DNA from 4 places in the Shewanella avicenniae genome. Region 4 is predicted to be linked to each of the others. Evidence: predicted binding sites of a transcription regulator. Region 4 holds the regulator's gene; each other region holds the start of a gene.
The links. Region 4 encodes sigma-54, which starts transcription at its own class of promoters, with help from an activator protein. Its sites were predicted from a motif close to GTTGGCACGNNNNTNGNNT; they were not measured.
Positions count from the first base shown of each region.

Region 1: glnK (P-II family nitrogen regulator) is a predicted target of sigma-54. The motif match lies at 2,424-2,442, and genes of this name have one in related genera.
Region 2: JYB87_RS17970 (formate dehydrogenase accessory sulfurtransferase FdhD) is a predicted target of sigma-54. The motif match lies at 2,467-2,485, and genes of this name have one in related genera.
Region 3: JYB87_RS16650 (TorF family putative porin) is a predicted target of sigma-54. The motif match lies at 4,595-4,613, and genes of this name have one in related genera.

Region 1 covers NZ_CP071503.1:3,223,560-3,229,760, forward strand. Annotated here, with positions in the region: gene aroG (3-deoxy-7-phosphoheptulonate synthase AroG) at 1-494, opposite strand, end outside; gene JYB87_RS14330 (ammonium transporter) at 771-2,018, opposite strand; gene glnK (P-II family nitrogen regulator) at 2,039-2,377, opposite strand; gene JYB87_RS14340 (hydrolase) at 2,633-3,175, shown strand; gene JYB87_RS14345 (TatD family nuclease-associated radical SAM protein) at 3,389-4,003, shown strand; gene JYB87_RS14350 (PAS domain-containing protein) at 4,075-6,201, shown strand, end outside.
Region 2 covers NZ_CP071503.1:4,053,243-4,059,443, forward strand. Annotated here, with positions in the region: gene JYB87_RS17955 (4Fe-4S binding protein) at 1-931, opposite strand, end outside; gene JYB87_RS17960 (DUF3306 domain-containing protein) at 1,100-1,780, opposite strand; gene JYB87_RS17965 (DUF3305 domain-containing protein) at 1,780-2,244, opposite strand; gene JYB87_RS17970 (formate dehydrogenase accessory sulfurtransferase FdhD) at 2,520-3,356, shown strand; gene JYB87_RS17975 (helix-turn-helix transcriptional regulator) at 3,371-4,276, shown strand; gene JYB87_RS17980 (flagellar basal body-associated protein FliL) at 4,343-4,711, opposite strand; gene JYB87_RS17985 (chorismate--pyruvate lyase family protein) at 4,856-5,422, shown strand; gene JYB87_RS17990 (immune inhibitor A domain-containing protein) at 5,350-6,201, opposite strand, start outside.
Region 3 covers NZ_CP071503.1:3,779,957-3,786,157, forward strand. Annotated here, with positions in the region: gene JYB87_RS16620 (methyltransferase) at 1-118, shown strand, start outside; gene JYB87_RS16625 (TraB/GumN family protein) at 134-1,000, opposite strand; gene JYB87_RS16630 (prephenate dehydrogenase) at 1,046-1,351, shown strand; gene JYB87_RS16635 (GGDEF domain-containing protein) at 1,457-3,202, shown strand; gene JYB87_RS16640 (DUF3016 domain-containing protein) at 3,227-3,757, opposite strand; gene JYB87_RS16645 (HU family DNA-binding protein) at 4,155-4,427, shown strand; gene JYB87_RS16650 (TorF family putative porin) at 4,707-5,396, shown strand; gene JYB87_RS16655 (putative bifunctional diguanylate cyclase/phosphodiesterase) at 5,546-6,201, opposite strand, start outside.
Region 4 covers NZ_CP071503.1:531,476-537,676, forward strand. Annotated here, with positions in the region: gene JYB87_RS02285 (transposase) at 68-259, opposite strand; gene JYB87_RS02290 (OmpA family protein) at 764-1,429, shown strand; gene JYB87_RS02295 (HPr family phosphocarrier protein) at 1,507-1,782, opposite strand; gene rapZ (RNase adapter RapZ) at 1,769-2,623, opposite strand; gene ptsN (PTS IIA-like nitrogen regulatory protein PtsN) at 2,620-3,063, opposite strand; gene hpf (ribosome hibernation promoting factor) at 3,066-3,353, opposite strand; gene JYB87_RS02315 (RNA polymerase factor sigma-54) at 3,380-4,858, opposite strand; gene lptB (LPS export ABC transporter ATP-binding protein) at 4,947-5,675, opposite strand; gene lptA (lipopolysaccharide transport periplasmic protein LptA) at 5,672-6,201, opposite strand, start outside; gene lptC (LPS export ABC transporter periplasmic protein LptC) at 6,189-6,201, opposite strand, start outside.

The sequences.
Region 1 (6,201 bases), 1.5 Mb from region 4:
CGCGCGCCAATCGCGCCCCAACACATTAAATCAGCCAAATACTGCGGCGTGATCATATCCAAGAACTCACCGGCAGTCGGCATACCTGCATCGTTCACCTGCAACAGCAAACTACGCGCTTTGCGTAAGCCATCGTTAATATCAAAGCTCTTGTCCATGTACGGGTCATTGATTAACCCCTTCCAACCGACTGTGGTACGCGGTTTTTCGAAGTAAACCCGCATGACAACTTCCAGCTGATCTTTGTACTGTTCCCGTAGCACACTTAAACGGCGACCATATTCAATGGCTGACTCAGGGTCATGAATTGAACACGGCCCAATGATCACTAACAGACGATCATCAGCCCCCTTCAGAATATTGTGAATACTCTTACGTGAGTTAAACACAGTTTCAGAAGCTGCGGCAGTCGCCGGAAATCTTTCCAGAATGGCTATCGGTGGTAAGAGTTCTTTTACTTCATTAATTCTTAGATCATCATTCTGGTACGGCATGATTTCTACTGGCCTCTAACATTCAACGACACAAAAATTTAAATTTATACTTTTAGTAGTTATGTTTCAAATATTGAACAAAGTTTATTAAAACACAGGTAACAGGTATTAATCCACCAATGATTTAGGCTTTTTAGCTAAATAAATTCAAGAAATTGTGCATAAAGTAATAACCTGAGTAGCGCCAGATTTAAATCAGGGAAAGCGAAGAAATTAGCCATAAAAAAAACAGGGCTTAAGCGCCCTGTTTTTCAGCCAAACTTACTGTTTTAGTGATTATGCGTTTTTAACAGTCACGAACTCTGGGTATGCATCAACACCACAGTCGTAGGCATCAACACCGTTGTACTCTTCTTCTTCAGAGACACGGATGCCCATAGTCGCTTTCAGGATTGCCCAGATAACCAGTGAAGTACCGAACATCCATGCGAAGATAGTCACAGCACCCAGTGCTTGTGCACCGAAGGTCGCATCAGCGTTAGATACAGGTACGACCATAACACCGAACAGGCCAGCCACACCGTGTACAGAACATGCACCCACTGGGTCATCAATCTTCAAGCGGTCGAAACCAACGATTGAGAATACAACCAGCGCACCAGCAACCAGACCAACAATACCCGCCATCACTAATGATGGGCTTGCTGGGTCAGCAGTGATAGCAACCAGACCAGCCAAAGCACCGTTCAGCACCATAGTCAGGTCAGCCTTGCCCCATACCATCTTACACACGATCAGCGCAGATACTGCACCGAATGCCGCAGCAGAGTTGGTGTTCACAAATACTTTTGCTACTGCAGATGCATTTTCAGCATCAGATACCATCAGCTGAGAACCGCCGTTGAAGCCGAACCAACCGAACCACAGGATAAAGGTACCCAGAGTTGCCAGCGGCAAGTTACAGCCTTGGATTGGGTTAACTTGGCCATTAGGACCGTATTTACCTTTACGTGGGCCAAGTAACAATACGCCAGCCAGTGCAGCAGAAGCTCCAGCCATGTGCACGATACCACTACCAGCGAAGTCAGAGAAACCAGCTGCAGACAGGAAGCCTGAGCCCCAAGTCCAGTAACCTTCGATAGGATACAGAACAGCAGTCAATACGACAGAGAAGATCAGGAATGCCCACAACTTCATACGCTCAGCAACAGCGCCAGAAACAACTGACATTGCAGTTGCAACGAACACTACTTGGAAGAAGAAGTCTGATTCTAATGCGTGATCAGCACCTTCAGCTTGAGAACCGATCAGTGTGCCGAATGAAGGCAACCAGCCACCTTCAGTATTGTCTACATACATAATGTTGTAACCGACCAGCAGGAAGGTCACACAAGCGATTGCATATAGAACGAAGTTCTTGGTCAGAATTTCGGTGGTATTTTTAGCGCGAACCAAACCAGCTTCGAGCATCGCGAAACCAGCGGCCATCCACATAACAAGAGCTCCAGACACCAAGAAGTAAAAGGTGTCCAACGCAAAGCGAAGCTCTGTAACGGTAGTCCCCAATTTGGTTAATTCTTCCATTGTTATTATCCCCTTTCCCCTTAAAGCGCTTCAGAGTCAGTCTCACCCGTACGAATACGGATAACTTGTTCTAGATCTGTCACGAAAATTTTCCCGTCACCGATTTTGCCTGTGTGGGCAGCGTTAGTAATCGCTTCCAGCAGGTGCTCTAGGTTTTCTGCTTTTGTTGCAATCTCAATCTTCACCTTAGGCAGAAAATCCACTTGGTATTCTGCGCCACGATAAAGTTCGGTATGCCCTTTTTGACGACCAAAGCCTTTAACTTCGGTTACTGTCATGCCTTCAATCCCGATTGCCGCGATAGCTTCGCGAACATCATCTAGCTTGAATGGCTTGATGATTGCGCTGACTAATTTCATCCAGACCTCCAAATCGCCTTTATATGTAGTGTTGTTGGATTTTTTAATTCAAGCATTAGGCCAAAATGTTAATTTTTTGTATTACAAGGAGTTAGCAGATCACCCACCATTTTCGTGCGTTACATTTGCACCAATAAGTTACATAGCGAACATTTTTGCACCAATTTGAATCAAACAATGTTCTTTGGCTGCACCGTTGTCGACATCAAACTTAATGACCTAAACTTGATCGGGGTCTCACTACAGGAGAGTACAGTGATAAACAGTAATGAATGCGTAATGGTGTTGGTGGATGTACAGGGAAAACTTGCCCGCATGATGGCAGATTCAGAGCGGTTGCATCAACGGCTAGCCACCTTAATTAAAGGCATACAATTATTTGATATTCCATTGATATGGCTTGAACAGTTGCCCGAAAAACTCGGTTCCACAAGTGAAGAATTAGCCACGATTCTCGCAACTCAGCATAGGCCAATAATTAAGCAGCACTTTAGCGCATGGCAAAATGACAGCTGCCGCCAAGCGTTGGCCGATTTGGGGCGTAAGCAGGTGATATTAGCGGGCATAGAGGCCCATATCTGTGTTTATCAAAGTTGTGCCGATTTTTTAGCTCAAGGCTTTGATGTACATCTAGTTATTGATGCGATTGATAGTCGAGACCCTGCAAACAAAGAAATTGCCGTGCAAATGATGCAAGCTAGAGGTGCAATGCTGACCCAAACTGAGTCATTGCTGTTCGAATTGCAGCAGATTGCCACAGGGGAACGTTTTAAAAAATTGCTAACACTGATCAAATAAGCACTAGAAGCTCAGTAAGCCTCGCGCGCAGTTTAGCAGTCGCGCGCCAAGCGAGGTTGCCGCTATTCACCACGCCATTAACAAACAAAACCGCTCGATGAATTACCAGCGTTAATTTCACATTAGCATTTGGCAATTTGACCTTGGCGACATTATCGCCCCCACAAACTCGCTACACTTTCACTAACGTTTTTGTAGAACCGCCTCTCTCATATGAATAGCGAAAGCCACTGCTGCACCTTAGTTTACGATATTCGCGACAGCCGCTACCTTAACATTACGGGTCGCTGTACCCTGCGCTGTCAATTCTGCCCTAAACACAACGGCAGTAAGCAAGTGCATCAATATCAACTCGCACTGGATCACCAACCCAGTGCCGCCGAGATCATTCCACAACTGGGTGATGTAACCGCCTTTAAAGAGTACGTGTTTTGCGGCTATGGTGAACCAACACTCAACCTCACGACCTTGCTCAATGTGGCGCACGAAATTAAGCGTCAAGGCGGTCGCGTGCGGATCAACACGGATGGTCTAGGTAATCTGTTCCACCGCCGCAACATTTTGCCAGAACTGGCAAAGTGTACCGATGCGCTGTCTGTATCCTTGAATGCACAGAATGAAGCGGTATATCTGCAGCACTGCCAACCGCGTTTAAAAGATTCGTGGGTAGCAGTGAATCAGTTCATTAAAGATGCGCCACGCTACATCAAAGATGTGCAAGTATCTGCCATTGAAGGATTGCAAGGGGTTGATATTGCCGCCTGTAAACAATTGGTTGAAGCGGCAGGCTGCCAATTTAAGCATCGCGTGTTGGATGTCGTCGGATAGATCTGTCGCCGCTGTAGCGAACAATATTTCGTGTTAACATAACCGCATTGTTCGCTTCAGCCACTATTTGAATGTCCAGTAAACATCGACTCAAGGAATCGCCACTTACCCCGCATATTCGTGGCGTACAATGGTCCCGCCAACGCTTACTGGCGGTGGTCAGTCAATTATGTATGTTGGTGATAACCATAGTGCTGATTGCCAATGTGGTGGTCACGCTTGGCGAACGTAAATTTCAACAAGAATGGGCTGTGCAACGTTACAGCGAATTGCAGACCGTTGGCACCCTGTTAGCAGATAAAGTCTCTTTTCAACAGTTTCGCACCCAGATGTTCGCCCGCGCTGAACAGCTGCGCCATTACTTGCAAAATCCCGGTGAGCAAGAACTCGATAAAATGCTAACCAGCTGGGATTCGATGAAACAAAATATTCCCGAACTGATGGACATCGCCTTGTTCGATGCCAGCGGGAAATTTAAACAAGCCAGCAGCCCGCGTTTTGGTGCAGCACCATTACCTAAAACCTTACTGCAGCAGGTCAATACTCTCAGTGACAACAATATCTATATCTCTGGGGTAGAGTTTGTGCCAGTTGAAGATCGGCTTGAGCCTTATCAGATGCAAATAGCCCGTCTGGAAAACCCCGATCAATCGGTACGCGGCTATCTGGTCACCTACAACTCCTTACAGCAGATGTTGCAAGCGATTAAGCCCGCATTTTCCAGTAATGATTCGCCACTGTTACTGTTAGATGACCAAGGCCAGTTATATGCTGGTGCCAGCAATCTCGATCCTTTGCCCGGTATTCCCGATACCTTAGGCAGCAGCTTGCGCCAAACCTACCCGACGTTATGGCGTGAGTTAGCCATGAACAATTTCGGTGAATTCCAAGGTGATAACGCCGCCTTTGTGTTCCTCAAAATTCAGTTAGGCGCCCAAGCCACAGCAATTGATGGGCAACAATACCTGCTGATGTCCTACATTCGTAATGACGACATCACCGCCAGATTTGAAGAGTGGCGCAATATCCTGCTGATTTCAGTAGTGATTATGACCATTCTCGCCACCGCTGTGATTGTGTTGGTGCATCTGTATCGCATTGAACAGCGCTCACGGGCTAACGCCATTGAGTTGGCCGATGGCTTGTTCGGTAGCGATGCCGGCTGCCTGCTAGCCAATACCATGGGGCGGATTATCTGCGCCAACGACCGCGCGGCAAAATTGTTCAAATTAGCTCAGCAAGACATTGAAAACCGTAGCTTGCAGAAGCTATTTGAACAGGATGATCTCTGGTACAGCAAAGTCCGGGAGCATCTGCAACACGCCCAAATTTGGCACGGTGAAGTACAGTTACAGTCGCTCGATAACATCTATATTCGCTTTAATATTCGCCTCAGCGGTGATCACGAATACACCTATGTGTTAGTCACTTTTGAAGATATCAGTGACCTTAAACAAGCACGCGAAGAAGCCCATTTGAACCAAATGCTGAGCGACTCATCGGTGGCCACCGCCTTGCTTCGAACCAATGGCCAGTTGGTTAAGGTGAATGACAGTTTTAATCAACTGCTGCGCCTGAATGATTGCCTACAACAAAGCCTGCTGCAGCTGCTGAAAAATGATTTTGAAAACCAGTGGCAACGGATTTTAAAACTGATCAGCATGCATGGTCATTGGCAAGGGCAAATCCTCAACGGTGAACGCCGTGGCGAATGCCTACAAATCACCTTGAAAGGCTGTTTAGATGAAGAAGGTGAGTTGGAGTACTTGATCTGCACTCTCGAACAAGCAGGGAATCACTGGGGTCACAAAGGCGAACATGCGCCCTATCGCAGTACCGTGATGAATGAATTGCCCGATTTAGAGCGCTACTTTGAGGCAATGGATAAGGACGACAAGCGCCACAGTTGCCTATTACTGTTAGATATCAACCCAGAAGATATGTTGAGTCACTTTAGTGATATTGGCCAATTGGAAAGCCGCCAGCAACAGGTCGAAATGCAACTGCTTCGCGACCTGCCACGGGGTTATCAAATGTCGAACTGGCAGTTAGGGCGGCTGGTGATCTTGCTGCCAAATACCGACCCAACCCGTACCCATCACTACGCTAAGAGTTCGCTCGATAAACTCAGCCACAATGGGCTGTCTGATGGCATCTGCATGGGCATTGCAGCCTATAGCAACGGACAATCGTTAGAG
Region 2 (6,201 bases), 680 kb from region 4:
GCTGAGCACCCCATGCAAGCGCGGCCATCCAATGGTCGATACCAGCCACCGCAATCTCTTCGAGCTCAACCGGCAACACATGACCCGGCAGAGAGTCATTGATTAACTCGGCACCTTGGCTGGCATCGTGGAACAAAATCACTGGCGCAACACTGGTTTTCTCGAGAAAACGGCTAATGAGTTTGTTGAGGTATGAATGCAGTGATTGCGGCGTTGGCAGGTCATAGCTCAATGCGCCGGTTGGACACGCATTGGTACAACTGCCTGCACCGTGGCACAGGTAAGGATCAATTTCGATTTTCTGCTCAATGCTTTGAATCGCATCTGCCGGACAGAAGTTCAAACAGCGGTTACAGCCATTCAGACCGTTACGGTTATGAGCGCAGATATCGCTGTTTACTTTCACGTAACGCGGCTTATCAAACTGACCAACCAGCAGTGGGATCTCTTCCACGGCGGTTGCCAGCTTGTCGCTGTCTTCCCCGACATAGAAATAGCCCGGCGGTAGCATCTCAAGTTGAATACAAGGCTCGTTGCTCAGGTCGAGCACAATGTCAAAGTGGGCTTTACGCAGCGCTACTTTGCTCAACTCAGCGGGCTGACCATTGTGATCAACCGATACTTGAAATTGGCCTAGAAAGCCTTTGATAGCCAGTAACTTGCCATAGTAGCTTTCGACGTCTGGTGCAGCTTCCATCACCTGTTCAAGATAGGTTTCATCTTGGTTAGTAATGGCGCCATTGGCCAAAATGACGCAACTCGCCATTTGCTGCAATTTCGCGGCAGCCAAGCGAGTTAAGTCTTCTGGACCGATCAATAAAACATTGCCCTCAGTGGAGTAACTGACGGTAGGCGGGATCAGATTTTGTAGTATGCGAGTCTGCCCCTGGACTTCGCCACGTGCCCGCACCAGCTCAGGCTGTGCGGACATAATGCTCTCACAATTGCTCACTATGCGTTCCTAAATGAGATTCTGGCTGTGGCTTTATTATCTATGTCTATGCTTTTGTTATTTTTTATGCGCTGAGCCACAGCGAATTAAAAGTTATAAGCAATTCACACACCAATATTATGGTATATAAATACTGATAAACTTACGTTAAACAACTCTTTCATTGTTTTTTTCAGCAGCTAATGGATCATTTTGGCTAAGTTGCACAACTTCACCGTCCATTTTGTCCGTTGAATCGGTTGACTCGATTAGCTCAGGCGCTTGTTCGGCAATTTCTGCAGGCATTTGCTCGTCAACGTCTGCGGTTAACTGCGCATCAGGCATATCGTCCTGCGCTGCGATTTCCGGTTCAACAACATCGTCTGGCTTCTCTTCATCTTTCACCAGATGACGGAACACTTTCTTCGCCAGCTCAGATGACACTTCCGGCGTTAAAATCTCTTGGTTGGAATAGTCCAAGGCGTATTCCATCATGCCGTCGATTTCGCTGAAATGCGGCTGTTTCCACAGCGCGCGCAGCGCGTTTTGTCTCACCGATGGATCGACGTTTTTTGCCATAAAACTGGCAAAGCTGCCGCCCACTTCGATATTTTCCGGATCGGGTAAATCCTCAGCTGTCAGTATCTGCTCTTCATCGGTAGCTGGTGTAGCTTCAGAGACCGGATCAGCAACATCCTGAACTGAAGCTGCCGCGCTATCGATGGGTGTAGCTTCGGCGTCAACACTGCTGTCGCTGGGGATTTCTACTTCATCTGGCAGTTCTTCACCCTGTTGAGCTTGCTGTTTTCTCAGCGCCCAACGACTTAAAAAACCACGTGATTCACTCATTAATGTCTCCTGCCTCGGTTCTGTTCTTCTGCCAGTTCCTTACGGCGGTTAACATGTTTACGACGGTGGGCACAGATTTCCACTTCGCCATATTGGGTGATAAAGGCTTCAATCCAGCAAGCCACAGCTTCAGGCATTGGCATGTTCAGCACTGGGGTATCACCCTCTAAACAGCCCGCGGCGACGTTTTGGTCGGCAGAGATAGTTGCTGGAACCCAAGTGCCGTCCTCTTGTTCATCACAAACAATGTAGAGCATGGGATTATCCATATCGAGATTTAGGCGATAACTGGCACGTTCATCTAAATAGAGTTCTAGCGAGATCAACTTGGCACCTTCTGGCGCTGCTTCTGTACCAGGAACGACTTGATCAAGTTCCCAGCTTTCAGCTAACCAACGGCCTACTTGCTTTTCGACTTTCTTCAATGACACATACATCGGCCAGACGCTTTGAGAATGTTGCATTAGGATTTTCCTCCCGAGTTAGTATTTTCGGGTGATAGCGGTTCGCAGTGGACAAGCAATAATTACACCAACTTGATATTAGTAAATTAAGTTGCGCCTGATCATCTTAATTACCGCCAGAGTGGGACATATTGTCCCCGATGAAAAGACATTTTGCACAAGTGTTAGGTGTGAGCTAAGAATCGGTGCGGTAGATCACGCCTATTTAAACGCAATCTAGAGGTGGGAACAAATATTGCTAGTCTGTGGGTCTTACCTATGCGTAGAAGTGATGTATGACCGATTCAAAGCTCCATTTTATTAAAACAACAGCAGAAGTCCCACTGACAATCGCGGTTACCGCCGTAGATGAAAACGGTCAAGTGCAGGACAAGTATATCGCCTGTGAACGGCCATTGACGATATATCTCAATTGGCAACCGATAGTGACCTTGATGACGCTCGGCGCGCGCCCAGAGACCTTGGCGTTGGGGTATCTCAAGAATCAGGGCTTTATCAGCGATGTGGCTCAGCTTGAATCTGTGATTATCGACTGGGAAGTCAGCTCGGCAGCAATTATCACCAAAGAAAATACAGAGGGCTTGCAAGCCAAGTTAGCCGAAAAAACCGTGACCACGGGCTGCGGTCAAGGCACGGTATTTGGCGGATTTATGGATGGAGTTGATGAGATTGAATTGCCAACCCCAGAGTTGAACCAGTCGACCATCTACGCATTATTAAAAAATATCAGCCAATACAACGATACCTATAAAAATGCTGGTGCAGTGCATGGTTGTGGCGTGTGCCAGCAAGATCAGATCTTATCTTTTGTGGAAGACGTGGGTCGCCATAACGCAGTGGATACCCTTGCCGGAGAGATGTGGCTCAACGGCCAAAGCGGCGGCGACAAGATTTTTTACACCACTGGGCGCCTCACCTCAGAGATGGTGATTAAAGTCGCCAAGATGGGCATTCCGGTACTGTTATCGCGTAGCGGTGTGACGCAAATGGGCTTGGAGTTGGCGCAAAAACTTGGCATTACCATGATCGCCCGTGCCAAAGGTCGCCACTTCCTTGTATATAATGGCGCGCAACACATCCGCTTTGATGCCACTAAGGAATCGCAAGATTAATCGCAGGAGTTACAATGAGCGAACCCAGTGAATTGGTTTACATGAGTGCCAAGCAGGTCGCTGAGTACTTAGATCTCAACGAAAAAAAGGTGTACGCCATGGCTAATGAGCGTATGCTGCCCGCCACCAAAATTACTGGTAAGTGGTTGTTCCCTAAGATTTTGATCGACCGTTGGGTAATGGATTCTTGCCATAGCGGCATGTTGTCTGATCGGATGTTAATCACCGGCAGTGACGATCCATTATTGTCGATGCTGGTCGCACGGTTGATGGCCGAAGTGGGTAGTAGAGAACTGATTAGTTACAGTGCTACCGGCTCACGTTTAGGCTTAGAGTTGCTTTCCAAAGGTTACGCCGACATCTGTACCCTGCACTGGGGCAGTGCTGATGAACGTAACATTCGCCACACGGCCTTGCTGAAGGGTTATCCGAACCACCAGCAGTGGATTATGGTGCATGGTTACAACCGCCAGCAGGGGCTTATCGTTCGCCCTGAGCTCCTGCATCGTTGCCAAGAGGAAGAGATGGTACTGCTGCAACCCTGGCGTTGGGTGACCCGTCAAGGCGGCGCAGGAAGTCAGCAACATCTCGAACATTGGTTAATGAAACGCGGCGCCACGGTGGACAGCCTCAATGCCATCATCACTGCCTTTAGCGAGCGGGAGTTGGCCGGTTGTATCGCCCGCAATGAAGCGGATATTGGCTTTGGTTGCCAAGCCGTTGCCCAAGAGAGCGGTTTGGGCTTTGTACCTTTGTTGACGGAATCATTTGATTTTGTCATGCCGCAAGGGATCTACTTCCGTCGTCAATTACAACAACTGTTTAAGATGCTGGTGAATCCGGGCACTCGTCAAATGGCCGCACAATTAGGCGGTTATGATTTAACAGATTGTGGTCAGATTATCTGGAGCCCGCAATAACAAGGTGTTTGAGACCAAATAACAAAGAGGCCAGCAATTGCTGGCCTCTTTGTTAGCTAACTGTTTTTAATCATAAAGATAGCGAGTAAACAACATATTGACGATCAATGACTTCCCAGTTTCTTGTTGCAACAGCTTATTGAGTTCTTCGTAGCACTCTTTACGGATCTCTTCACGGCCTGTCAGCGACTTGATGCGATCTTCCGGTTGATTGCCCAAAATCTCAACAATTGCTGCGCGTAAAAGCGGGTCATGATGTTCAATCACCACTAAATCTTCTGGCGATTTCACCATCAACTCGACACTGATGCGGACAAAGCCCAGCTTTTTACGGTTAGAGATGTAATTAGTGACAATCTCAGGTTCAAAACCATAGTACGCATAATTATCGCTAGCGCTCGGAGTTTCAGCCGCCCATGACACCGACGGCAACATAGCTAAGCTCAACACCAGTAACATTATTTTTTTAATCACAGTAGCTAACTCCTGTTTAGTCGCAGCAAAGGGCTGGCCGAACTGCCAACAACCCGATGAGACATGGTAGACTTCGGTTGATGGTCTTATTTTATCGGTTAATACATGAATCTCTCCAGTCCAACCTTCCCATTTGGCAATGGAATCCATTGGTTTTCTGCTTCAGCGCACACCAAGTTACCGCAAGAGCCGCTTAAAGATTGGCTATTATCTCCTTCTAGTTTGACCCAAAGACTCAAAACGCGCTGTTCGACCTTCGAAGTGCTACTGCTTGGCGAGCAGTGGATCGACACGCCGACACAAGAATGGCACGGCGCAGAATCGCAGTTATGGTTGCGGGAAGTGCTGTTGCGGTTAGATGGCGTTCCGTGGGTGTTTGCCCGCACGCTGATCACCCCAGCCTTGCTGCAACAGCAACAACAACTTGAGCAATTGGGTAATCGGCCCTTAGGCGAACTGCTCTATAGTGATAACCACTTTATTGCCGGTGAGATTGATGTGTGCCATATAGAGCAAGGCTCGCCCATGTGTACGCTGGCAGCCAGTCTAGCGCAGCCAACGTCAGCACCACTGTGGGGCCGACGTCGGCATTTCAGCTATCAACAATTGCCGTTAGTGGTTGCAGAGGTCTTTCTGCCTGCCGCAGTGCTCGCCATCAACGCCGAGACTTGATAACGGCGCATCCACGCGGTTATCAACAAGGCGGCCAATACCCACAGCGTTAAACTGCCCCCGCCTGAACTACCACTGCTGCTAGTTGGCGGATTGGTAGGCGGAGTTGTCACGGTACTCACCGTTACCACACTCGCCTGCGACGATACAGTATTGCCTGAGGTGACTGTTAGCGTCACGGTATAACTGCCTGCGGCCGCATAACTGTGGCTTGGAGACACGGCGCTACTGCTACTGCCATCACCAAAATCCCACGCATAACTCAAACCTTGCAGGTTGCTGGTGGTGGTATTGGTAAACTGCACCGCCAAACCGTTCGCCGCCGAGGTGAAATTCACATTCAGGAAACTGGCGATAGTGACAGTACGCGTTGCACTAATGGTTGCGCCATCGCTGTCAGTGACGGTGAGACTCACTGTGTAGCTGCCCGCATATTGATAGGTATGGGTTGGTGCTGCAGCCGTGCTGGCGCTACCATCGCCAAAGTTCCAGGCATAGCTGTAAGGCGCTGTACCACCACTGACATTGGCGCTAAAACTCACCACACTGTTGTTCTGACCACTGTTGATGGTAAGAGCCAAGGGGGCGGCTGGCGTATCGTCAGTAACGCGACGAATATTCACCGTGGCTATACTGCTGTCTTGTTCTTGCGATACCACTTCAACGATGACGCCTAATGCTGGCAGTACTAGCCCAGCAGCAGGTTTAGCGGGGGCGCTGTAATCATCGCGGTCATCAAATAAGCTGGTATGCAGCAATGAGGTGTCATTGGGATAACC
Region 3 (6,201 bases), 950 kb from region 4:
ACCGGTGGATTTCAGCGTCAAACAGTTGGTCGAGATGGAGCTGAGCTATTCGCGCCAACAACCTTATCTGTCGTTAGCGCGTTATGTACACCTCATGGGGCGTAAACCGAATAACTAACACTTGCGCAGCCACTTAGGGGCATTGCTGGGCGTTGCAATCCAAGGTGGTTGCGCCCGCTTGCTGCAGCAAAGCCAATACGCTGCGTTCGCCCACCAAATGCGCTGCACCAATTGCCACGAACAACGGCTGCTCTGCCGAATCAAGATATCTGGCAATGCCATCGGCCATGACGCGATTGCGCTGCCATAACACTTTGTCGATTACGTCAATGCCACCCGGCTGTTGCAAATCTTCTTCGCTGATCTGTTGCAAGGTTGCTGCATCGCCACTCTTCCATGCATTGACGAGCCGGTCGAGCTCGCTGTTCGGTGAAGACAAGGCATCGCGTACCATTGCCCATTGTGCATCAAGTTCGAGTGAGGCCAACATGGCGAACTGCTGTTCATAGCTTTCGAGCGCTAACAACGGCCGTTGCCCAAGTTGCTGCATCAGTTGGGTTTCGGTGCCGTAATTGGCGCTATAGCCCTGTTGTGTTAAGCGTAACAGGGTAAATTGCATCGCCTGCAGCCACGGCGATAACCCTTTAAACTGCTCGCAATAGGTTTTGTCGGCGCAGTAGCGATTCAGCACAGTTCGGGTTTCGGCATCTGGGGTTTGCGGCGTCATACCGTACTGACGCATCAGCCCAATACCGCTTGGGTCACGCACATCTACTTCTAATACTAATGCGCCGGCGCGCGCATAAGCCTCGCGGATCTGAGTCGGCAGCGGATAAAACTCAGCTTTGCCGACATGAAAACTGCCCAGCACCCAGGCAGTTTTACCTTGGTAACTGACATGATAAAACAGCGGCGTAATCGCGCCATTGGCGCAGACTGTGCCACTGAAAATGAGCATGCAGCTACAAATGAGTCGCTGCCATCGTCTTGTTGCTGCCATAGCGCTTCCTTATAATGCCCCCATTTACCGAAGAGGGAGGCCGTTATGCCATACGGCAATGTGATTCCACAACTTATGACCAATCTGCAAACGGCCTATCGCCAAGCGGTTGATGCTGATGCCAAATTGGATCAATTGCAGCAGGCTGGTCATGCTAAATTTTCTAAAATTTTTACGGTTGAACAGGGATTTAACACCCAAAGCACCCGTTTTTTGCCTTATGTTAAAGAGTTGGCCGAAGCGGTGGCAAAGCTCGAACAAGCAGAAGACCAAGCGCTGCTCGAGTCCATTGTTAAACGTCTCGGGCTGATCCTCATGACCTTAGCGCAGTTTAAAGAGCAAAGCCGCTAGTCAAACCTAGCTCACAGTTTCAACATCTTGTTTGCAGATGTCATCTGGTTGTCACCGAGGCTTTTTATGCTGCCTGAATTTCAGCAGCCATCGGTGACCGCCAACATGCATAGCTTTGCCGAAGCCCAAGTACTTGGCAGAATCTTGAGTACTGAAGCAATCAACGTGCACTTTCAGCCCATTGTTAACATTGCCGCTGGCCGCATTCATGGTTACGAAGCCCTAAGTCGTGGCCCAACTGACAGTATTTTGCACAAGCCCTATCACCTCTTTGGTGCAGCCGAACGGCAAGGGCGTTTGTCAGAGTTAGAAACCCTCTGTCGCAGTGCCTCGATTCAGCAATTCAAACAGCGGCAACTACCGGGCAAATTATTTATCAACATCAGCCCCAAAGCCCTGCTCGATCCCGACTATCCCAAAGGCCAAACCCTACGGCTGGCACAACAACTGGGCTATGCACCTGAGCAAATCGTGATTGAACTGTCAGAACAATACCCTGCAGAAGATATCGACCTACTCAAATCTTGCTTAGACCACTATCGCAGCCAAGGCTTTCAGGTGGCGCTTGATGACTTAGGCGCGGGTTATTCTGGATTACGGCTTTGGTCAGAACTTGCCCCTGATTATGTCAAAATCGACCGCCATTTTATTGATCGCATCGATCAGTTTCCGGTAAAGCAGGAGTTTGTTCGCTCGATTGTTGAACTCTGTCAAAGTCTCACCTGCAAAGTGATCGCCGAAGGGATTGAAACCGAAGCGGAGTTAATGATTTTACAGCGACTGGGGATCAGCTTGTGCCAAGGCTTTTTACTGGGCAAACCGAGCGCTCATCCGTTAACGAGCCTGCAATATCAAGTAAAGCATGCGCCCAAACTGCAGCAACCCCGTTTTAGTGAGTCAGCGGAATGTTTATGTGAGCTTAGCGACACCCTGCCACCAAACACGCGCTTGAAACAATTGAGCCAACATTTTATGCAGCGCCCTGCGTTACAAGCCGTGGCGGTGATCGACAACGATAACGCGCTTGGGTTGGTGTATCGTCAAAGTTTGCTAGAGCTGTTTTCTACACCCTATGGCCGTGCCTTGCATGAAAACCATCCACTCACCGAGATTATGGATGCAAACGTGTTGATGGTAGAAGCCTGCACGCCGTTATCACAAGTCAGCCACCAGTTAACCGCTGACGATAACCGCTTAATTGCGCAACAATTTATTATTTTGCGCCAAGGTAAGTTCTTAGGTATTGGCCATACCCGCGACTTGCTGCAGCGCATTACCGAGCAACGGATTCAAACCGCACGTCATGCCAACCCGTTAACTGAACTGCCCGGCAACGTGCCCATTCAGCAAGAGTTACAACGCTTAGCGCACAGCAATACACCGTTTTACTTGGCCTACTTTGATCTGAATAACTTTAAGCCTTATAACGATGTTTATGGTTTTGCCAAGGGCGATGATGTGATCCGCGAAACCGCCAATTTATTGCGCCAATCAGCAAGCCAGCCGTTTATCGGCCATGTGGGCGGCGATGATTTTGTGATGATTGCGACCGAGGCGGAGATGGTCAACCAGTGTCAGCAGGTCCTTAGCCAGTTTGAACAAGTCAAACCGCGCTTTTTTAGTGCAGAACACTGGCAACAACAGCATTTCAGCGCCAAAGATCGCCAAGGGCAGCAATGTGTTTATGGCTTAGTGAGTTTAAGCGTCGGCATATTGCCACCGGAACTCACCTTAGGTGCAACCGAAGCTCAGCTGTCGAGTTTGAGTGCGTTTGCGAAAAAGCAGGCAAAACTGTCACCGGACGGTTTTTGCCTGCTGCAACACACGCTAGAGAGTCGTCATATCGCTTAACTTAATGGAACGCAAGGTCGCGGCTTAAGCTTTGGGCACCACAGTTTTGCGTAACCATGCTTCTAGCATGGCTTTTTCATAGCGTAGCGAATCACTATCATTCATTGAGGTGTGGTCCATAAAGCCCATATCGCGCAGGTTTTCACTGCCGACCATGATCACTTGCTCACCCTCTAACACGCGGTAGCTAAAACTGATCCGTGGTGGATAGATTTGTTTCACGACGCGGATTTCATTGACTGTCGCAGCACCAAAGGTGGGCAAGACATCGCCGGCAAGATCTAAATCGGTCACGACCAGCTCCAGTTTCTCACCACTCTTTAATAACTTACTGGCATTTTTATCCAGTGATTTGGTGAGCGCCTCAAACACTCGCTGGCGATATACAGCACGGTTTTCGGTCGCGGAACGGACATCGCGATATTTTTCTGGTGCCTGCCATTCAATTTTAACAACACCGGCTTCGGTAATGTTGTTTGCTGCGGCCTCATCTGCCGTTGCAGTGGTTGTCAATCCTGCGAAAAACAGCCCGGCGATTAATAATCCGACTTTCATGTGTGCCTCCTCAATTCACTCGGACGTCCCATTTGGTCATCCCGTTACTGGCTAATTGTTCAGCTTAAACTAACGCTAAGTTATATCCACTAAGTTGGATGTTAGCCAGCGGCTTCAGTTCCCGCAATCGCCGAAACATTGCTATTCTCGCAAGATTGACCGGACCTTTCGGACAGCAGTTATTTGACGCTAACGCCGTAATTGACGGCATTAGCGCTGAAAACAATCGCACGGTTAGCAACAATTCCGCTTTTTTATTAATCAACTCTCAGTTATGCGATTTTGTCCTGACAATTTACTCTAGATCTCGCAATGTGCCTCTTTTAACCACACGCATCTTGTGGCAAGTTAACAGCGCTATAACAATAATGATTTGTCATACCAAGAGAACATAAATATGAATAAAGCTGAACTTATCGCCAGCATTGCTGATAAGGCAGACCTGACTAAAGCCCAAGCAACCTCTGCGCTGAAGTCAATTGAATCTGCTGTTACCGAAGCACTAAAGGAAGGCAAAAAAGTCTCGATCGTAGGTTTTGGTTCATTTGAAACCTCTACTCGCGCCGCTCGCGTAGGTAGAAATCCATCTACTGGTGCAGAAATCGAAATTCCTGCGGCTGTCATTCCAAAATTCAAAGCTGGTAAAGCATTGAAAGATAGCGTGAATTAATCAGCGTATGATCTTTGTCACAAAACGCCTCTTTATGGGGCGTTTTTCATTTTCCACCAGCGCATGTATTGCACCATCTTTGAACCTATCGCACAAATATAGTGCAATCGGGTATCAAAATATTAGATTACAAATTCTTAACCTTTTGTAAAATATAACTTTTCACTTTTGGCACATTCTTCGCTCTATAAACATGCAATCAATCAACACAAGACTAAGCTGCAACGTCTGAACCTACAGATGAGTGGCAATACAATAGGGAACTAGGGGGAATTGAGAATGAAACAGAAACTGCTATCGTTGAGCGTACTTGCAGGTTTAATGTTGGTCGCGCCTATGAGCCAAGCAGAAGTTACCGGTAACATCGGTGCTACTTCTAACTATTTGTGGCGTGGCGTGAGCCAAACTGGTGATGCTGCTGCCGTACAAGGTGGTATCGATTACGCGCACGAATCAGGCTTCTATATCGGCACTTGGGGTTCAACTGTAGATTTCGGTGATGACACCAGCTACGAAATGGACTTCTACGGTGGCTATGCAAACTCTATCGGTGACATCGGTTATGACGTTGGTTACCTGTACTACGGTTATCCAGACGCTGAAGGTGATATCGATTTCGGCGAACTGTATCTGACCCTGTCTTACGAGTGGTTAGAAGTTGGTGTGGCTAAATTCGTAAACGCTGGTGACGATGTGGCAGCTGACGGTTTAGATGAAAAAGACTACACCTATCTGCACGCTGCTGCGACTTTCCCTGTCACTGACACCGTAAGCCTTGGCTTGTACTATGCGTATTCAACCGGTGATGTGATTGAAAGCTGGTATGGCGAAGACAACTACTCTGAATACGCAGTTTCTGTCACCAAAACCACCGCTATTGGTGACGTAACATTCCAACTGGCAAACACTGATCTGCCAGGTGATGACGTGAAATTTGTAATGAGCTATAGCTACGGTTTCGACTTCTAAGCTAAGCCTAGAAAACCTATAAAATAATAACGATATCAATAATAATATTGGGTTTAACGGCAGCACGGATAGCTTACTTGTAACCCATTATCGCTCAATCAATGTGCGCTTAAATCGCCCGTTATCTTTTTGATAACGGGCTTTGTTATTTAGGCTTTCGGCAAAATGAATTGGCGCTCGAATTCCGCCGCTGGTAGCGGCTTACAGAAATAATATCCCTGCAAAATATCGCAGCCGTGGGCACGGCAAAACTCGGCATGCTGAGCGGTTTCCACCCCTTCCGCGACCGCAATCACATTTAACCCCTTGGCAAAATTAAGCAAGGCGCTTAACAACCGCCGACTGCGCTCACATTGCTCAAGGGGTAGCACAAAGCTCTTATCCATTTTCAACACTTGGATCGGAAAATCTTTGATGTGCTCCAACGACGAAAACCCAGTACCAAAATCATCTAATGCCAAGGTGACGCCCAGTTTGCGCACCGCCTCTAATGTCTCAGCTAAGGCCAGAGAATCCTCAATCAAAGCATTTTCGGTCAGTTCAAGTTCTAAATATTGTGCGGGCATCGCCGAACGAGCCAGCGCCGCGGTCACTTGCGGCAGTAACAGCTGTTTTAAGTTTTGTGAGGGAGACAGATTCACCGCCACCGAAATCGGTTCCTGTGTATCCGGCAGCATATTCAGCCAACGTTGGTTTTGGATGCAGGCTTCAGTCAGTACCCACGCGGCCAACTCATCCATCATGCCGCGTTCTTCTGCCACCGGTAAAAAGGCGTCTGGCGCTAACATACCCATGTCAGGATGTT
Region 4 (6,201 bases):
GGGAGCACACTTTTTTCTATCGTTGGGGGCGATAACACAAGGTTCGGTCCAATCCTGCCTAAATCGTTTACACTGACATCAAACGTCGAAACGATGACACCAATGCTGCAAAGCCTTTTTGCTTGATGTCTGCTTCAGCTTCTACAGACCAAGCGAATAATGTTTTTGTCGGTACACCATACTGACGGGCAACGTCAAAATGCAGCTTACCGTGGGAGAGATCGTTCAATGCTCTGGTTTTGATGTTTACATCAATCATGTTGTTCTCCCTTTGTTATTGACCCTGAAAGTTAAATCAGCAATCGTTAATCTTTACTCTACATCCCACTGGCTAATGCCCAAATGTTGCAGTTGTTCCCAACATTGCCGACAGCTATTCAAGAATCCGAAAATCTGTTTCATTCTTTACTCCTTGTCGTAGTGGCCTACTACTTTAGTTATATGTAAGAACTGTGCCAATTTTTCATAGTTAAAATTTTTCAATAAAAACAATACCTAATAAAATTGGATTGTGATTGCGAGAAAAAGCTAAAGATCCAAGGATGTGCATGCTGCACTAATTTGGTGCAATTAAGGCGCTTTTGCTGTGCAAGCACAGAGAGAAAGAATTCAGTGAGAATTAAAAGGGAAAATTAGCTGAATAGCCACTGAATTGGCGTTAAAAACGGAACGCTATGGTTATTGAACGGTTGTGACTTAAGCTGCTCAAGATATACTTAGAGCCAATTCAGTACGAATATCAAATTCACAAGGAGGCGATGTGATGCACATTTCCAAAAAACTATTAGCCACTTTTGTGGTGACCGCATTGGCCGCTGGTTGCACCACGGTAAATCCCTATACCAAAGAGGAACAAACCGCTAAAGCATCTACAGGTGCGATTATTGGCGCAGTTGCTGGTGCCGTCGTTGGTGTGGCAACTTCCAGTAAGCATGATCGCGGTAAAGGTGCGTTGATTGGTGCTGCGTCGGGTGCTGCCGTGGGTGGTGGTATTGGCTATTACATGGATGTTCAAGAAGCTAAATTGCGTCAGCAACTGGATGCTACCGGTGTGAGTGTCACCCGTACCGGCGACACTATCGTGCTGAACATGCCTAACGAGTTAACTTTCGGGGTTGACAGCTCGACCCTGAGTGAGCGCGCACAATCGGTGTTGGATGGCGTAGTGCTGGTGGTTAACGAATACAGCAAAACCCAACTCAACGTGATTGGCCATACTGATAGCTCAGGCAGCGATTCTTACAACCTGCGTCTGTCGCAGGTAAGAGCATCAACAGTAGGTAGCTATTTGATTACCAAAGGTGTTGCAGGACAACGTGTTGTGACCCAAGGCGCGGGTGAGAGTCAACCTATCGCCTCAAATGATACTGCGCAGGGACGGGCACAAAACCGCCGGGTAGAGATTATCCTTACACCATTGCCGCAGTAAGTGATGCGATAAAAAAAGCGCTCGTTGAGCGCTTTTTTATTGGTAATCTTTAGATAGCAGAGACTGGTAGCTTCTGTTTAACTCGCTTCATCAAACCTAGCGTTGATCAGCTGACAGATTGCGTCTAATGCTTGTTCCGCTTCTGGGCCTTCAGCGCTGAGAGTGATGGTTTTACCCATACCTGTTTCTAACATCAATAGCCCCAATACGCTGCCAGCTGACGCCTTTTTACTGCCCTGAATGATCGTGACATTGGCGTCAAATGCGTTGGCGAGTACTGCAAGCTTAGTTGCTGCGCGCGCATGAAGCCCGAGCTTGTTGATGATTTCGATCTCGCGTTCAACTTTTGCCACTTTGTAACTCCCGATGCTTCGCTTGCACGCGATGTTTGCTACTGCTAAAGCGTTTAGCAAGTTGATCTGCTACATACACTGAACGATGTTGCCCACCAGTACAACCAATAGCGATGGTGAGATAACTGCGGTTATTGCGTTCAAGATGCGGCAACCAAGTCTCAAACAGGTTTTCAATCTGCCAGATGAGCTTATTGACTAGCGGTTGGCGTGACAAAAACTCCTGCACCGGTTCATCTAAGCCAGTGTATGGCCTAAGACTGACTTCCCAGTGCGGGTTCGGTAGGAACCTGACATCAAACACAAAATCAGCTTCGGTTGGCACCCCATGTTTAAACCCAAACGACTCAAAGTTAATTACCAGTTCTTTGGTAGAGGTGCCCAGCAGAATTTCACGCACAGTGTCGCTTAATTCATAGATGTTGGAAGTTGAGGTATCAAGATAATGATCCATCAACTGCGAGATAGGCTCTAGCAGTTCACCTTCCTCTTCAATCGCCTCTTTTAACGATTTATGACGCTTGGAGAGCGGATGTAAACGGCGGGTTTCACTATAGCGCTTGATTAATACTTTGTCGGATGCATTGAGGAAAAAACTGATGACCTCTGTGCCTTCGGGGAGTTTCGCAAGCTGACTTTCAAGTAACTTATCTTGGTTGGGTAAGTTGCGCACGTCAACACTGATAGCGACGAACTCATTGCTGCCTCGCAGATTTACTAGCAGATCGCCAATCATCTGTAATGGCAAGTTGTCAACACAGTAATAGCCCATATCCTCTAATACGCGCAGGGCTACAGATTTTCCTGAACCTGAACGACCGGAGACTATGGCCAACTTCATGCGGTGATTACCTGATAAAGTTCTTGCTCGTTCTCAGCCTTACGAAGCTGCTTGAGCACTTGTTTATCGCTTAGCTTTTCCGCCATGGCGGAGAGCGTGCTCAGGTGTTGCTGACATTGATCTGCTGGCACAATAAGTGCGAACAAAATATCCACCGGTTGATTATCAATCGCGTCAAAAGGAATGGCCTCTTCACACTTGATTAATACCGCAACGGGCGTGTCAATATCCGGCAAACGACCATGCGGGATCGCAATACCGTTACCGATTCCTGTACTGCCCATACGCTCGCGAGCCAAAAGACTTTCAAAAATGGCTTGAGAGGATAGGTCGGGATACTGGGCTGCTGCGAGATCGCTGATGAGCTCCAGTACCTTTTTCTTACTGCCCGGAGTCGCACAGGTGGTACACTCCGGCCGCAGGATGGTCCTAAGTTCCATCGTTAGTGTTTTGTCAGCTTTTCTTTGTGTTTAATGACCTGACGATCCAATTTATCAATGAGGATGTCAATGGCGGCGTACATGTCGTCGTGTTGAGAGGTTGCAAATACTTCGCCGCCGGAAAGGTGCAGCTTGGCTTCTGCTATCTGTAGTGCTTTTTCAACAGCGAGGACAATGTGGACATTATTGATCTGTTCGAAATGGCGTTCAAGCTTTGCAAATTTGCTCTCAACGTAGCTACGTAAAGAATCGGTGATCTCAAGTTGTTTTCCTGCAAGATTAATTTGCATCGTTGACTCCTCCGATTGTCGGGCTTTTAAAGGCTCTTCCGCTGATTTGACGGCGGAATTAGCATTGCTTCCCGATACTTAGCGATTGTTCGTCTCGCGACATTAATGCCTTGTTCGGCAAGCAATTGCGCCATTTTACTGTCGCTTAACGGCTTTTTAGGGTTCTCCGCGGCAACCAGCTTTTTGATGAAAGCACGAATGGCTGTTGAAGAACACTCGCCGCCATCGTCAGTACCTACATGGCTAGAGAAGAAATATTTTAGTTCAAAAATGCCGCGAGGGGTGTGCATGTATTTCTGGGTGGTGACCCGCGAAATGGTCGATTCATGCATTTCTACCGCTTCGGCAATATCGTTGAGCACCATAGGTTTCATCGCTTCTTCACCATATTCGAAGAAGCCTTGCTGAAATTGAACGATGCAATTAGCGACTTTAAGCAGGGTGTCGTTACGGCTTTCCAAACTCTTGATAAACCATTTAGCTTCTTGCAGATGACCACGAATAAATTGGCTATCTGACTGGCTGCGCACGCTACGTGCCATCGTGGCATACTGCTGATTGATGCTGATTTTTGGCATGCAATCTGGGTTGAGTTCAACCACCCAGCGCCCGTTTTTCTTCCATACCGTCACGTCTGGAATGACATATTCATCTTCAGACTCTTGGATGGTTAATCCTGGGCGAGGATTTAACGTTTGGATGAGAACGATTGCGTCACGTAACTCTTCTTCCTTAAGGCGCGTTTTGCGCATCAAGGTGCGGTAATCTTTGGCGGCGATCAGATCGAGGTACTCATCGATGAGCATTTTGGCATTGGCCAAATGCGGTACGTCGTCACTGAATTGTGATAATTGGATCAGCAAACATTCGCGTAAATCGCGCGCGGCAACTCCCACGGGATCAAAGTGTTGAATGCGCTTCAGCACGGCTTCAACTTCATCCACTTCGATATCATCTAAGCCCAGCGCTTCAATAATTTCTTCAGCTGATTGGGTTAAATAGCCACGCTCGTCAATGGCTTCAATAATCGCGGTAGCAATTGCTTCATCGGTTTCTGAAAATGGTGTGAGGTTTTTTTGCCATTCCAAATGCTCATGCAAGCCTTCGCTAGTTTCACCTTGAAACGGCATGTCATCGTCACGGACGACGCCAGATGACGTGTTGGGCGCAGCGGTGAAAACCTCGTCCCAAGTGGTGTCCATTGGCAGTTCTTCAGGGAGCTCTTGGCTATTAAGCGCATCACTGGTTTCAACGGACGAACTGTCTTCTATCGACTCTGACAGCTCTTGTTCACTGTCACGTTCGCGGTTATCCGCTTCAAGCCCCGCGTCATTGTTATCAACATCAACATCGTCATTAATCTCCAACATCGGGTTGGAATCGAGTGCTTGTTGAATTTCCTGCTGCAGCTCAAGCGACGACAATTGCAGTAGACGAATTGCCTGCTGCAGTTGCGGTGTCATAGTTAATTGTTGACCCAGCTTAAGCTGAAGTGACGCTTTCATTGTTGACTGCTAATCCCCAAAAATTATGTATTAAAACAACCACAAAGAGTTGGTAGTTTTATGAAATTTATTTGTCCCCACCACCGTACTATAGCCTGAATTGTTCCCCTAAGTACACTGCTCGCACCTGTTGGTTGTCGAGGATCTCGGCGGGTGTGCCTTCTGCAATCAGCTGCCCATGGCTGACGATGTAGGCGTGTTCGCACACATCCAGAGTTTCGCGCACGTTATGATCGGTAATCAAGACACCCAGTCCTCGAGACTTGAGTTGTTCGATGATTTTCTTGATATCGATAACAGAAATTGGATCTACGCCCGCAAAAGGTTCGTCCAATAAAATGAATTTTGGATCAGCCGCTAACGCGCGTGCTATCTCAACGCGGCGCCGTTCTCCACCCGATAACGCCATCCCCAAGCTGTCACGGATGTGGGTGATATGAAACTCTTCGAGCAGCTGTTCAAGAATGGCTTCGCGTTCTTCGTTGCTTAATCCTTTGCGGACTTCAAGAACGGCCATAATGTTATCGCGCACTGAGAGTTTGCGAAAAATACTCGCCTCTTGCGGCAGATAACCAATCCCTTTACGCGCCCGCAGGTGCATTGGATCTAAGGTCAGATCATCTTGATCAATAAAAATACGGCCATGGTCACTCTGTACTAAGCCGACCACCATGTAGAAGGTGGTGGTTTTGCCCGCACCGTTAGGACCGAGCAAACCAACGATCTGTCCGGTGTTTACCTGTAAGCTAACATCTTTTACTACCGAACGTTTTTTATAGCTCTTGGCCAGATTGGTCGCTTTTAAAACGCTGGTCATGGCTGCTCCTGCTCGGTTTTCGGCGGCGTTGGCTCTTTAGGGAGATTATCTGGACGGATAACTGTGGTGACTTGCTCTTGGTCACTACCAATCGCTTGCAGCTGCTGCTTGTTCAGATCGTAAATGATCTTATCCGCTGAGGACATGCTGCTGCCTTGCTCTACCTTGGCCATACCGATCAGGGTCAACACGCGTTGGTTGATGTTGAACTGAATTTCATTGGCGCGAGCGGTGGTCAGCGTGCCATCTTCTTGCTTTTGGGTGAAAGTAGCTGGTTTGCCGGTGGCAATCAGCACACGGTCTTGATCTTTTTCTGGCGAGGTGGCACTCAATTCGTCGGCTTTAAGTGTTAACAAGCCTTGAGTCACCAACACTGGGCCGCCATAGACGACACGTTTATTTTTGAGATCAGCAAATTGAGTGGCGGACTTAATCTTTACCTCTTGTTGTAAGTTGATGTCCGCGGCAGTTGCCATCAGACTCGAGGCGCTAAGTACGATGGCCAGAAGAATATTATTTGCTCTCA